2 regions of the Paenibacillus sp. Y301 genome follow, and region 2 is predicted to be linked to the other one. Evidence: predicted binding sites of a transcription regulator. Region 2 holds the regulator's gene; the other holds the start of a gene.
What was found. The regulator Rex, encoded in region 2, represses fermentation and respiration genes when NADH is low (regulators of the CRP and FNR family bind a similar motif). The targets are predictions, from matches to a motif close to TTGTGAAATATTTCACAA.

Region 1: AC1D69_RS13960 (TorD/DmsD family molecular chaperone) is a predicted target of Rex. The motif match lies at 2,933-2,950, and genes of this name have one in related genera.

What each region holds. Positions count from the first base shown of each region.
Region 1 is NZ_JCAIUL010000007.1:131,178-138,936, reverse strand. It holds gene AC1D69_RS13970 (glutamine--tRNA ligase/YqeY domain fusion protein) at 1-1,331, shown strand, start outside; gene AC1D69_RS13965 (MFS transporter) at 1,387-2,625, opposite strand; gene AC1D69_RS13960 (TorD/DmsD family molecular chaperone) at 3,056-3,739, shown strand; gene AC1D69_RS13955 (1-phosphofructokinase family hexose kinase) at 3,829-4,761, opposite strand; gene AC1D69_RS13950 (efflux RND transporter permease subunit) at 4,931-7,759, opposite strand, start outside.
Region 2 is NZ_JCAIUL010000001.1:520,698-528,456, reverse strand. It holds gene AC1D69_RS02630 (hypothetical protein) at 1-225, opposite strand, end outside; gene AC1D69_RS02625 (cell wall elongation regulator TseB-like domain-containing protein) at 458-973, opposite strand; gene AC1D69_RS02620 (amidohydrolase) at 1,009-2,322, opposite strand; gene AC1D69_RS02615 (redox-sensing transcriptional repressor Rex) at 2,285-2,959, opposite strand; gene dinG (ATP-dependent DNA helicase DinG) at 2,999-5,857, opposite strand; gene AC1D69_RS02605 (tetratricopeptide repeat protein) at 6,020-6,649, opposite strand; gene panD (aspartate 1-decarboxylase) at 6,777-7,160, opposite strand; gene panC (pantoate--beta-alanine ligase) at 7,153-7,759, opposite strand, start outside.

The DNA.
Region 1 (7,759 bases), on a different contig from region 2:
AGAAAGGTCAAGCCTATATCGATGATCTCAGTGCGGATCAGATTCGTGAGACTCGAGGTACTTTGAAGGAACCAGGCAGTAACAGTCCATATCGTGAACGCAGCGTGGAAGAGAACCTGGAGATGTTTGAAGCTATGCGTGCTGGTAAATATAGCGATGGAGCTAAAGTATTGCGTGCGAAGATTGACATGGCTTCTCCTAATATTAACTTACGTGATCCTGTTATTTATCGTATATCTCACACGCATCATCATAATACGGGCGATAAATGGTGTATCTACCCTATGTATGCCTTTGCTCATCCAATAGAGGATGCAATTGAGGGTATAACACATTCGTTATGTTCATTAGAATTTGAAGATCAACGTCCTTTCTATGATTGGGTGGTAGCGGAATGCGAAATGCCGAATGTTCCTCACCAATATGAGTTCGGTCGTCTAAATCTTGACCAGACGTTAACAAGTAAGAGAAAATTGAAGTTGCTTGTTGATGAGAAGCATGTTGATGGATGGGATGATCCACGTATGCCAACAATCTCGGGTCTTCGTCGACTGGGTTATACACCAGAGTCTATTCGGAACTTCATCTATGAGACGGGTATTTCTAAGAGCCAAGGTGTCGTAGATCGACAAATGCTGGAGCACTTTATCCGTGAAGATCTGAAGTTGAAGGCTCTTCGTACGATGGCGGTATTGAATCCACTTAAAGTGGTCATTACCAATTATCCAGAGGGCCAGAATGAATGGTTTGATGTCGAGAATAATATTGAGAATCCAGAGATGGGTACTCGCCAAGTGCCATTCTCTCGTGAAATATATATTGAGCAAGATGATTTCATGGAGAATCCTCCAAATAAATATTTCCGACTATTCCCTGGTAATGAAGTGCGTTTGAAGAATGCTTATTTCATTAAATGTAATGATGTTATCAAGGATGAAGAAGGTCACGTTGTGGAGATTCATTGTACTTATGATCCTGAGACGAAGAGTGGTAGTGGTTTTACCGGTCGTAAAGTGAAGGGTACAATCCATTGGATTGATGCAAGCCAAGCCGTTCCGGCTGAATTCCGACTGTATGAGCCTCTTATTATGCCTGAAGAGTCTGATGGAGAGGTTGAAGGAGCAGAAGAGAAGACGTTCCTTGATCAGATCAATCCGAATTCCTTGGAGATTTTGCATGGATATATAGAACCGGGGATGAAAGATGTAGCTCCACAGGATAAGTTCCAATTTTTCCGTCACGGGTATTTTAATGTAGACTCCAAATATTCTACACCGGGGCATCCAGTATTTAACCGGATCGTGTCACTTAAAAGTTCATTTAAATTGTAAATACAAAGAGGGTGTCCCTAGCCATTTTCATGACTTTTGGGACACCCTCCTTATTTTATTCATCCAGATATACTTCAGGCTCCTTTTCACTTTTTGGGAGCGGAAGTTTATAACCCTGCTTAAGAATGAGATACCACATCCATCCAAACCCAGCAGCCCCTATTAAGGAAAATAACATCCCTGTGCTATACATCAAATCTGCACCAAAGCTTTGGAAGAGCCAGCCCCCAATAAATGCACCAATGACGCCAGAGAGGCCACTCCAGGTAAGTGTGTATACGGCTTGGCCTGTTGCACGATATGGACGAGGTAACAATAATGACGTTAGCTGGGTCCCAACGTAGAAGAATCCTCCAAAGGTAATGCAGTGTAATACCTGAATAGCCGCGACTTCCAGTGGAAGTGTAGCATTAGCCATCAGAAGCCAACGAAAACCGAATAGCAGACTCACTAGGGCGAGACAGCCCATCATCCATGAAATTTTACGTTTCATGTACCGACTAAACAAGGAGAACACGACTACTTCTAAGAAAGATGAGAGGAATACGGCTAGCCCAATCATTCTTCTAGATCCTCCAAGTTCCGTTATATACAATGACATAAATGTGTTATTCATTGCGTTAGGAATAGATACCAGAAGACCCATGAGAATAAAGGTAAGGAAGTATCGATTGGTCAGAATACCGGAAAACCCTCTGAAATACAAAATGGGTGTTTCAGAAGAACGTTTCAGAGGAGGGAGAATGACGACCGCTCCTATGGTTAAGATCAGAAGAGTCGTAAGTAATGTCGATACATTGGATATACCTGTCCAATCAAGAACTTGCCCGGCAGCAATGGCTGTAATCCCCCAACCAATAGAGCCCCATAAGCGAAAGGAGCCAAATTTGTAGGGTGTATCTTGAATATAGCCAATAATAAGACTGTTACTTTGAGAAAAGATAGGTGCTTGAAAGAAAAAGAAACATATCATTACGAAATAGACCATTGCATATGTATCGGCATGAAAGACGAACTGTACGAAGATTAGCGCTCCACTCATCATGATGATGAGAATACGTCGCATATTGAGTAAACGGTCACTCCAGTGTCTCCAAAACGGATTGGCAAATAAGGAGATGAAGGGTCCAATAGCCATCAGAGTTCCGATCTCAAACTTCTGCATACCTGCATCTTGTAGGTATAGTTGAAAAAAACTTGTGAAAATGACCATGGTGCCATATATGAGGAAATTAAATAATTTAAGAGATGTTAAAGAAGAATTGATCTTTAAAGATTCACGCAATATCGACACTCCTCTCTGACTTGAATGTAAATCGCCAATGATCATTACTGTGTGGCTAATCACGCTAACTATTTCACTTTATCATGTGTTGAAAAGGGATTCAAACCAGCAAATTTCCATATATGTTATCTGCATAGCATGTTCAATATAGGGAAATATTACTACTATCTTGGTGGACCTCGTTATGACAATATACCAGAGAAGAACCCCATAGGACAACAGAGGAGTAATAGTACTCATCATTATAATAAGCGCTTTCATTAGAATCATAAACACTTTTATTTTTAACACAAATTGTTTTGTATTTTGCTTATCTTTATGAATTACATCACATGAATTATTTAATTTTTAATGTAATCTTGTATACAAGAAAGCGCTATCTTTACGGACCAATCATTTGGTTCTTCTTAATAACATGACATAAAAGGAGGATAAACGTATGGTAACGTCTCTCGAAATGGTTAGAGATTCAGAAGAATGTATACGTTGGAAGCAAGGAAGGGGCTTGGTGTACCAGTTACTTATTGATTTTCTAGGAAATCCACCAAGCCTATCGATGATTGCTCAGTGGCGTCAACACATGGTTATAAGAGAGGAAGCTATATTAACAGCAGGCGGAAGAGTTCTTAAGAACTATATGTCGAGTATCACGCCTGAACAATACACAGAGATTTGTGAAATGGAAAAAGAAGAATATCATCGTCTATTCGATAGTGTTCGGCCGGTTCTTCCTTCGCTTTGTGAGAGCGATTATCGATGTAAGTTAAATAAGAATAGCGTTGATTGTACAACGGATATTCGTAATATGTATGCACAATCAGGTATTGTCTTTAATAAATTACAGCTTGAACAAGATGATCATATCTCCATTGAGCTTGAATATATGGCTGTTCTGGCTGATCGTATGTTAGATGACAGACGGTTACGTACTTTCCAACAGGCGCTCATTGACTCTCAGATTCAGTTCTTAGAGCAACATTTAACACAATGGATTCCAAGCTTAGCTGATGAGTTATATACCCAATCAAGAACGCCTATGTATAGAGCTATAGGGTGTGTTTTAAAAGAGTTTCTCCCCTACGATATTGAAATGTTACGTTCATGGCGAGCTACTCTTGATTAATAAGTAATGATTATTATTTTCATAATAGCCCTTGAGCTGATTCCCTTTAAGAGTTGTCAGGAGTTGGCTTTTTTTGTTTAGGTAACTTGTTAGATGGGGATGATTTGAATCTCTTTAAGAATGGTGTCTATTTCCGTTAAGGTTACTTTTCCCGCAGCTTTGTGTAACGTGTTGACTGTTCCGCAAGCCGCGCCTAGCCTAAGGGCATCTATGATGTCATGCCCTCTATGAAGTGCAGTTATAAGCCCTGCCATCATAGAGTCTCCACTACCCACAGGATTAATAGCCGCAACTTGAGGAATGCGAATTCGGTAGAGGTTACCAGTGTGGCATGCGAGGGCCCCACGCTCACCTTGGGATACGACTACAAGCTGGGTATTGTCGTCCACTAAAGATGATATTGCCTTAAGCGTTGCCTCATCATCGTCGGATCGGATCCCTGCAAGATCTGCTAATTCATGCTCATTAGGCTTAACTAGATCAGGTTTACCAAGAAGTCCTTCTCGTAGAGCATCTCCACGAGTATCTAACCCTACCTTTGCGCCTTGATGATGAGCAATTTCGGTAAGCTCTGCATAGATCCAAGCTGGACAACCTAGGGGCAAGCTACCGCAGAATAACATCCAATCGGAGTCTTTAGCTAATGATTCCACCTTGAGGCGAAGCTCCTGGATCTCGGTCTCTGTAGTGGTAGGACCCTCCTCTACAAGTTCGGTACTTGTACCTTGAGAGGGATCAAGAATGGTGATGGCCCGTCTGGATTCTCCATTCTGAAGCATGATGAAATCGGATGGGATGGCTTCTTCCTTCAGACCTGCAAGCAGGGCTCCTCCTTGGAATCCTGCCACGTAACCAGTTGCTATAACGGATTCGCCTAAGGTCTTCAATACACGAGCAACATTCACGCCTTTGCCTCCAGGAAAGGTTAGGTATGCACTCATGTGATGTAACTGATTGACCTGGAACTGAGGGATGGTATACGTAATATCTAACGCTGTATTTAAAGTTACCGTAGTAATCATAGGTTAAGGCTCCTTCTAATAAATGAATTGTCTAATTGTCATGAATTATCGCATATTGCCAAAGCAGAAGCACACTGAATTGTTTACATACCCAAAAGGACATATCCTCCATTCCATAAGGAAAGGGGATATGTCCTTTTATAATGCTAGAGTTGTGAAATCAACTGACTTAGTCCTGTAATTTCGATTTTCTAAATTTCATTAGAAACTCATACACAACCGGTACGATAACTAGTGTTAGTAATGTGGAGCTGATCAGACCGCCAATCACGGTAATTCCGAGACCGCGTGAAATGATCCCAGCACTGTCCTCTAGTCCAGTCACCAGTGGAAGCAATGCACCAATGGTAGCAAGTGCGGTCATTAGAATTGGACGAAGGCGAGTTGCACCTGCTTCAAGCAATGCATCACGTGTAGATAAACCTTCCTGTTCATTATGAATAACGCGGTGAATAAGGACAATTGCATTGGTTACAACGATCCCGATTAGCATCAATGCACCCATTAATGAGGATACGTTCAGTGTTTCTTTCGCAAGCAGTAGTCCGACAAGGGCACCAATGATTGTGAATGGTAATGAGAAGAGGATTGCAAACGGTGCAAGGCCTCCACCAAAGGTAACCACGAGTACAAAGTATACAACAGCAATTGCAGCAGCCATTGCAAGACCTAGTTGCGTAAACGTATCGTTAATTTGTTCTGTCGTACCACCGAATTTAATTTCAATTCCATCCGGCTTCTCGATCTTGTTGATTTTAGCTTCTAAGTCTGTAGAAGCTTCACCAACATTCGTGGCCACGATGTTAGCTGTAACGGATACGACCATCTTACCGTCAGTGCGTGTAATGGAGTTTGGAGAAGTTCCCCTTTCCACCTTAGCTACATCTTTAATGGCAACTTCCATACCCAGAGGAGACATGATTTTCTCATCTGCGATCTCATTAATACTCTTATAGGTGGAACTGTCCGTTTCGATATAAACTTTATAGGTTTTGTTATCGACTTCAATTTCAGTTAGAACTGGACGTTCACGAACTGGACTTAGCTTCATGGCAATCTGCCCAGCGGTAAGACCAAGTGAACTTAATTTCTCTTGATCAGCAACAATGGTGTATTGATCATAGGAAGTAGATAGACTTGTCTTCCCTTTTTCGAAGTTTGTCGTATCTTCATTCACAAGCTTAAGAATTTCATCAGATATAGGTTTGATATCTTCTAGGCTGTCACCAAAGACACTAACACTTAATCCGCTTCCACCCAATCCACCAGTCATGTCCATAGAGGCCCACTTACCTTCAGGAATTTGTTTCTGCAGATCTTCGACAAGTTGTTTTTGGATATCTTCGAAGTTTTCAGTATCCGTATTATATTCAATGTAGAAGAGACCTGAGTTCGACGAACTTGCGCCACCCATTGGGTTAGCGCCACCAATGGAATACTGCATTTTCTCTAACCCGTTTTGTTTAAGGAGGAATTTCTCAGCGTCAAGGGCACGTTTCTCAACAACTTCTAATTGATCTCCTGGTTCAGGTGTATAGGTCAGCAAGGTGAACTTATCCTTTTGTTCTGGCATGAAGCTAGTGCCGATCAATGGATATAACAATAGGCTTCCCACAAGAAGGATAACAGCTGATCCGAAAGTAATGGCTTTATGGGATAGACACCAGTTCAGAATACGTTGGTATCCTTTAGATAGCTTACCGATTTCCTCTTTGCTAGTGTGCCGTTTTTTATTGATTCCTTTTTTGAATAGCGTATGTGCAAGCATAGGAACAATCGTAATGGCAATAACGAGTGAAGCAAGGAGAGCGAATACCATCGTCAGAGCGAAAGGTAAGAATAGCTCACCAACCATACCACTTACAAAAGCAAGAGGAAGGAACACGGCAATCGTTACGATCGTAGAAGACATGATCGGAACGAACATCTCCCGAGTTGCTTCACGGACGAGTTCACGACCACTTAATAGCTCATCACTGTCAGTTAGTCTTCTGTAAATATTCTCAATGACGACAATGGAGTCATCAATAACCCGACCGATAGCAACGGTCATAGCACCTAGAGTCATCATATTTAGCGTAATATCTAACCGCCACAGGATAAGAACAGCTGCTAACAGAGAAAGCGGGATCGAGATAATGGATATAATGGTTGAACGAATATTACGAAGAAAGATCAGAATAATGATGACTGCGAACAAGGCACCAAAGACAGCTTTGCTTAGCATGGTATTTACGGAATCTTCGATAGGTTGACCCTGATCGAGTAGAGTCGTTAGTTCCAAACCAGTATAGCTTTTTTCTAGATCGTTAATTTTATCCTTTACAACGTTTACGACATCGACTGTATTCGCGTCGTTGTCTTTTACAATTGAAATACCGATCGATTCAGCACCATCAGTACGTGAGATCGATTCTGCCTTACCAATGACTTGAATATCCGCAATCTCGCCAAGTCTTATCGTCGGAATACCCATAGGTGTACCCGGTTGTAGCATCTCGACACCAGCACCTGTAGGGGGAGTTGGCGCTACATTCGTTGCACTCGGAATAACGGGAATAGCTAGTCTCTTCAGATCATCCAGTGAAATAATATTTCCATCCACCACAACAGCTTTCTCGGATTTATCTAAATTAAACAATCCCAGAGGTACACGAAGGGAGGAACCTTGTACGATACCTTGTACCGTATCTTGGCTTAGGCCCAATTCTGCCATTTTGGACTCATTAAATTTCAATTGAACTTCTTTAACATATTGCCCAGATATACTAACGGAAGCTACACCTTCAAGCTTCTCTAACTCAGGTTTAAGCTGATTCTCAATAACCTTGGTTAGTTCTTCTAAATCTTTAGCTTGATTGTTTGAAGCACTTAGTGAAATAACTGGAAAAGAGTTTAAACTGAATTTGGAAATCGTAGGTTTTTGTGCGTCTTCTGGTAAATTGACCTCATTTAGGGCCTCACGGACAGCGGCAGTTGCTTGATCTAAGTCCGTACC
Region 2 (7,759 bases):
TTCATGAACTAATCCTGGTAACCGAGTTCCTGGTTTAATATCTAGTTTCACTACGACCTCATCGCGGGTAATATCTAATTGAGCATTATTCACTCCGTCATAATCTGTCACTATTTTTTGTAGAGGACTCTGAAGAGTAACTTGTTTATGAACAAACCATCCGCCAAACAAAAGCGAACTTGCGATAACAACTGTCAATGCAATTGGCATTACTCTTAACTTCATATAACAGCCTCCTTCAATATCCATTGATGTCTAATTACTTATGATTTAATTGAATTGATATACAATTACGTATACCACTAGTACACAAATTAGTATATCACATTGAATATACTATTTCGTCGAAAAATTATGGATATATTTAAAATTCTATGTGAATATTCAAAAAAAACTGACGAAAGAATCATTCTTTATAGAATAATTTCGTCAGCTTTTATTTGGTGAATCGTCATTTTTATCGATTGGGTAATGTATATTGTTCTCCTAATTGTGTTCCATCACTGAATCTATAGAATCGATAGTAGTAATGATCTTTCTCTTTGTAAAAGAGTTGCCACACAGGGGTCCCATGAAACAACCCGAGCTGTAAACGAATCTCATCAATGTTTGGAAGATCACTCTGAATAATAGCAGTAATCTGTCTTTCAGATAATCCATCCTTTATAAATTCGCTATGCACAGACCCAGATGTTTCGTCTACGTTGTACTCATCTGTGAATGGAACCCACACGATAAGAGCTTGATCATCCTTATTTTTACCTTCGATGACCCAGACTACATTATCCCACACCGATTTGTCCGTTTTTGTGACTTTCACTAATTCGGTTTGTTTCTTTGCTGCTGTAATAGCGATGTCTTCCTGGCTCCATTGGTCCTTCATAACATATATGTAATAACGATAGAGTCCAAACAATACAACCACACAGATTGCAATTCCTAGTAAAATCCATCTCTTCTTGTTCTTCTTCAACCTGAACTTCCTTTCATCAGGAATAGCCTATCATCTTAGCGGTTTAATAAGCCTTCAAAAGATGACTGAGCTTCACGATGAATCCGCTCTTCATCCATAGTAAGACAAGCCCCATTCTTTACAACTTGTTTGCCGTTAACCCACACATGCTCTACATCTTTACTACTTGCAGAGTAAATGGAATGTGAGATGAAGTCTGTATGTGGTAGGAAATGAGCCTGATCGGTATTTAATGCGATAAAGTCTGCTTTCATACCTGGTGCCAATCTACCTATGTTTTCTAGAAATAGAGATTTGGCTCCATAACTAGTACCCATTCGAAGTGCTTCAGCAGCAGGAATTGCTGTTGGATCTCCTGAAATACCTTTGTGAATAAGCGCTGCTAGACGCATTTCTTCAAACATATCTAAATTGTTATTGCTCGCTGGACCATCTGTTCCTAAGGATACAGTTACGCCTGCCTTCAATAGATCTGTGACCCGTGCAATACCACTTGCTAACTTCAAGTTGCTTCCTGGGTTATGTGACACGCCCACTTGATGGGCAGCTAATATGTCAATTTCTTCATCTGTCAAATGTACACCATGAGCGACAAGAGATGGACGTGTGAACATGCCGAGTTTCTCTAAATGTTGAACAGGTCTAAGACCATAATCAGTCACATTCTGTGCCACTTCACTCAGCGTCTCAGACATGTGTGTATGCATCGGAAGATCTAGATCATGCGCTGCCTGTACAAACTTCTCAAAAAAGGATGGAGGACATGTGTAAGGCGCGTGCGGGGACATCATCGTAGTAATACGTCCTTCTGCTTGACCGTTCCAATCTTTTGCAAAGGCAATCGCTTCTTGAAGTTTATGTTGTTGCATTTCTTCTGAACAGAACCCAATAACACCTCTTGTTAGTACCGCACGAATACCCGATTCTTGCACTACTTTAGCGACTTGATCCATATGATCATACATGTCTAGAAAAGTAGTTGTTCCACCTTTTAACATTTCCAATACAGAGAGCGATGATCCCCAATAAACATCTTTTGAGGTAAACTTCTCCTCCATTGGCCACATTTTTTCCTGCAACCACACTTGGAGAGCTAAATCATCACCATAACCTCTTAGTAATGACATCGCCGCATGCCCGTGTGTATTCACAAGTCCAGGTAAAAATAGAAGATGCGTACCATCAACGACGGGGATATGATCAGAATCAGCTGGTTTGTCCTCGCCAATATACGTTATAAGGTCATCTTCAATAAGCATATAGCCCTTTACAACGGATTGTTCATTATTCAGAACAGCAAACGTACCATTCTTAATGATCCATTTCTGTGTTTGATTGTTCACTGTCATGTGATTCTTCCTTTCCATTATCCAAATAATAAGCAAGACTAAGCATATCCGTTGTGAAATCAGCTGCATGAATACGAACATCCGCTGGAGCTTTCAACACAACAGGTGCAAAATTCAAAATCGCCTTAATCCCAGCTTCTATTAACTTATCTGCAACATGCTGTGCTTCTGTTTCTGGAACCGTAATAATACCTATTCTTATATTTTGTTGCTTAATGGTATCCACTAGATCCTCCATAGGTTGGACCTTTAACGTATTAATAACGGAACCTACCTTGGGAGCATACGAATCAAAAACAGCGATAATCTTTAAATTTTCCTTTAGATAAGCATTGTAATTGGATAAAGCATGACCAAGATTACCTGCACCTATTAGAACCACATTGATTTGTTGATCGAGATTCAGGATATGACCAATCTTCTCAATCAAATAGGCCACGTCATATCCTATACCTTTACGTCCGAAGTCTCCAAAATAAGCGAGATCTTTACGAATTTGTGCAGGATTCAAATCGAGTTTTTGACCTAACTCCTGTGAAGAGACAGTGGCTACTTCACGTCTCTGAAGATCTGAAAGATAACGCAGATATACAGGTAATCTGCGTACAACAGCTTCTGAAATTTTTTCAGATTTCATTCTTGCTCCCCCTAATTATTAACTCTTTAGGATCCTTCTTCAAGAAGGATCCCTTTCACTTAACCACTCTGAAATCCGTGGAACCATTTGATTGGTCGGCATATGCTCCATCTTAGGACCAGGTAATGAATACAGGAAATGTTTGCCGTAATATGATTCGATTACTCGCGTATCATATACGATTACAATCCCCCTATCATTCGCAGTACGCACTAACCGACCAAATCCTTGTTTGAACCGAATGACCGCTTGCGGAACCGACAGTTTCATGAATGGATTTTTCTTTTGTTGCTTAAGAAGTTCACTCTTTGCTTCAACCAAAGGATGGTTCGGTGGCTGAAATGGTAGTCGAACAATGGCCAAACAAGTCAGTGCTTCACCGGGAATATCGACACCTTCCCAGAAGCTACTTGTTCCTAACAGTACCGATGCACTACTGTCTTGAAAACGACGAATCAACTTGCTTCGACTTCCAGTATCAACACCTTGGCCGAGTATCGTTATATCACTTGAGGACAGTTCATTACGTAATGGTTCATAAACTTGACGAAGCATGCGATAGGATGTGAATAACACTAACATACGTCCATGCGTAGCTATAGCTGTGTCAGCTAACGACTTCACCAGCGTCTCTACAAAAAGAGCATCTCCTACACTTCCCTTAACACTTGGAAAGTCACGTGGAATCACGAGCAATGCCTGATCACGATATCGAAAAGGCGAAGGTAGCTGAACTGTTACAAGTCGACCTTGATCTGATGCTTCTTGTAAGCCTAGATTTTCAATCATATACTGAAAGGATTTCTCGATAGATAACGTTGCTGAAGTTAGAATAATACTCTTCTTTTTATCGAAGAACACTTCCTTCAACTGCTTGCTTACATCGACAGGCACGGCATACAATTGTAGAGATTTGCTACGAAAATGTCCATTAGCCTCCATCCAGTAAACATTGCCTAAATCGTTAAGCGCCATGAACATGTGAAGATCTTCGCGTTCACTCGATAAATCCTTAATCAGACCGCTTATGTCCGTTATCAGACTATCTGAGTTGAAATCGTCTAGTTCTTTAATGTCGTTCAACATTCTCTCCGATTTACGAATGACCTCTCCAAGCGTTACGTATATTTGATTCTCAATTGCAGACAAGAGTTCCCAATCCTTTGGTTTCTTTGTAGGTTGCAATCGAAGCACGAATTGTCCAGTCTCACCAGGTGCTGCATCACTTCGCTCGGGAAGAAGAGCAAACAACATATCATTCAGTCGGTCCCAGTGCTCCTTCACTTCAATTAATTCGCCACTCAATATATCGATTGAAGTTATCCAATCCGAAGCCTTTTCATCATGTGAAGAACGAAGTTGTTGAATTAACGCTGGAAATTGTCCATTACGATTATCTTTATACAGTCTTGTAAGTGTATGGACGACGGTGAAATATTTCATATGAAGACCTAAATGCTTACCTGCCACGTCTTCTAAATGATGTGCTTCATCAATAACTAAGTGCTCATAAGCAGGTAATAATTGATGTCCAGCTTTAACATCCGTAAATAACTTAGAGTGGTTCGTAATAACCACATCAGCAATTCCCGCTTCATGCTTAGCACGATGATAATAACATTTACGGAACCAAGGGCAGGCACGGCCAAGACATGAATCAGAGTCACTAGAGACGGTTTCCCAGAAATCTCCGCCACGCCCTCCAAGATTCAGTTCTTCATCATCACCGTTCTCCGTCTGTGCTAACCATACAATCATCTGTGCGGCTAAGATTACATCTTCTTTAGGATTAGCGAAGTCTCTCTTGTTTATTTTATGTTCAAATTTTCTCAAACACAAATAATGCTGTCTCCCTTTGAAAATAGCCGCTTTAAATGGAAAGGGAACGACCTGAGTCAGTAATGGAATATCTCGTTCCCTTAATTGTTCCTGAAGGTTAATGGTGTGTGTACTTACCATGACTTTCTGCTCATTTTTCACACTCTGATAAATGGCAGGAATTAAGTATCCTAACGATTTCCCAGTGCCCGTCCCTGCTTCAATTAGAAGATGCTTATCATTCGCAAGTGCATTCATCACTTCACCAAACATCATGCTCTGTGATTCACGCGGCTCATATTGTGGCATAATTTCTCGAAGCCGTTCTTCAATATTCTCAAGGAATCGCGGGAAATCCATGGATTTCAGAGGATTATCATCTGCATCATTACGCGGTGTTGAGATATCGATCCAATCTTCTACGGCTAGAGCCAATTGTCGGTAAAAGGTATGACTCTCAAGGTCCTGTGCGGGTTCACTTTCCTTCTCACGACATAGACCATCGAAATACCAAGCTAAATCACTATCCTCATCACCAAATAACTCACTCAACCTTTGAAGTGTAATCAATGGTAAACTAATCAATTCATCCAGACATTTCAATAATACATGCGCTGTTGCTAATGCATCACTGTCGGCCTGATGGGGTCGATCGTGCTGAATACCAAATTGTGTAGATACCAGACCTAATTGGTAAGTGGTTAACGATGGGAAACAGATTTTCAGGAAATCTATCGTGTCCAGTATACGACCGTTGTATGGTAAATAACCACATCGATCAAGTGCATTTTGCAAAAAATTAAAATCAAACGAAACATTATGCCCGACTAATACCACATCATCAAGCATGGGAACTAACTCCATCATCATCTCTTCTAAAGAAGGAGCGTTCTCAACATCACTATTGGTTATACCTGTTAAATTAGAAATAAATGGCGGGATTGGAATCCCTGGATTAACATAAGACCCGTAAACACGGGATATCGATTGATCTTCTTCGATTATGGCAAGTCCAACTTGAATAATTTCATCGGCGGACTGGTTGCCTGTTGTTTCAAAGTCCAGTACGGCAAATTTCATGTTTAAATATTCCCTTCAATCCAGTCTCTCTAACAGCATAACAGAAGATCAGAATTTATTCATCAAGTAGACCCAGCTAAGCCATCATTTTTAAAGGACGGAAGAAAAGGCGATACTCCGTCGCTTTCGCAAGTACGGGCATCGCCTTAATTTGAGTCAATACTAAATTAATGAAATGAGCTGACTTCCATACTGGAGTTGACCGCGATTTTGATTGCAAACTTGCAGATTAATAAGTGGATCAGGTAAGCTCGGATCATTTTGTAAGGCTAATGTGAAATATTCCTGGGCTTTCCCCGTATCCGCAAGTTTAGCTTGAATACAGCCTAATGCATTGTAGATCATAGCTTTCAACTTCTTATGCTCCGCCAGTGGAAGAATCCATTGGAAATGTTCTAAAGCTTCTGTCGTTTCCTCCAAATGAAGGTGAGCCATCGCAATATACATCCGAGCAAGTAAACTGTCTGGATAATCGTAGACGATCTGAGAAAATTGCTGTATAGATTGACGATACATCAGTAACTTATAATAACCCTGTCCTCTAACAAAAGAATCCATTCCCATCTCAGGGGTGTCCCCTAAAGGAAATACAGGTGGAAGCACCGTATGTTCTCGGAACGTACTCATTTTGTCTTCAAAGGCTAACCACTCCTCAATTATCCCATCGCTCATGGCCTTAAGCATATTCCATCTTTGAATCAATAGCTGCTTTTGGGACTCTTGCGCGGTTGGGTAATGCTTGACAATTTCCCCTAACATGTGGTTCATTTCAGCGAATACATGTTGAAACATGGCCTGCATCCCACCCTTAACCATAATGAAATCAGTGCGTCTTCCTGCTTTCATTTTTTGTTGAAGTGGTCCTTTTCATGCGCCATCCCATACATTACATAATATGTTGAGAACTCTTACCTAATTATTAGCGAATCGTTGCATGTACTTCTTTATCCATTAACTCAATCGGTTGATTCTTCTCATCTACAAATACTACCGTAGGTTTGTGAGAAGCAAGTTCCTCTTGAGAAATCATCGCATATGAAATAATAATAACTGAATCTCCAGGTTGAACTAATCGAGCTGCTGCGCCGTTAAGACAAATAACGCCAGTTCCACGTGGACCAGGAATCACATACGTTTCTAGACGAGCTCCGTTGTTATTATTTACAATCTGTACTTTCTCATTCTCAAATAAATCTGCTGACTCCATTAAATCTTCATCTATGGTAATACTACCTACATAATTTAAATTAGCTTCCGTGACCGTTGCACGGTGGATCTTGGACTTCATGATATGTCTATACAAGAGATAATACCTCCTTTGGAGTGAATAACATATTGTCTATAAGTCGCGTCTTTCCAAACTTCACAGCCACAGCCATGATAATTTGCCCTGTGATATCAGTCAGCAGAATATCTTCGTTCACACGATTTAATTCTGGAAAGGTTAGCACCTCAACATAATCAATAACAGCCATCGGTGAAGCACCAATTAAATTCACGAGCTTCTCACGAACCACAGAGGTCTTAACAGCCATTTCATCATTCAATGCATCCATAACAACATGTAAAGAGCGAGAGAGCACCAAAGCCTGTTTACGTTCTTCTGAGCTTAGATAAACATTTCTTGAACTGAGTGCCAATCCATCTGCTTCACGAACGATAGGACAAGGAACAATGTCAATATTCATATTTAAATCATGAACCATCTGTTGAAGTACAGCGACTTGTTGTGCATCTTTTAAACCGAAGTAGGCTTGATCCGGTTGTACAATGTGAAACAACTTACTCACAACGGTAGTCACACCATCGAAGTGCCCTGGACGAGATGCTCCGCACAATAACTGTGTTACTTCACTCACTCTAATGGTTGTCTTGGTCGGCGTGGGATACATTTCTTCCACA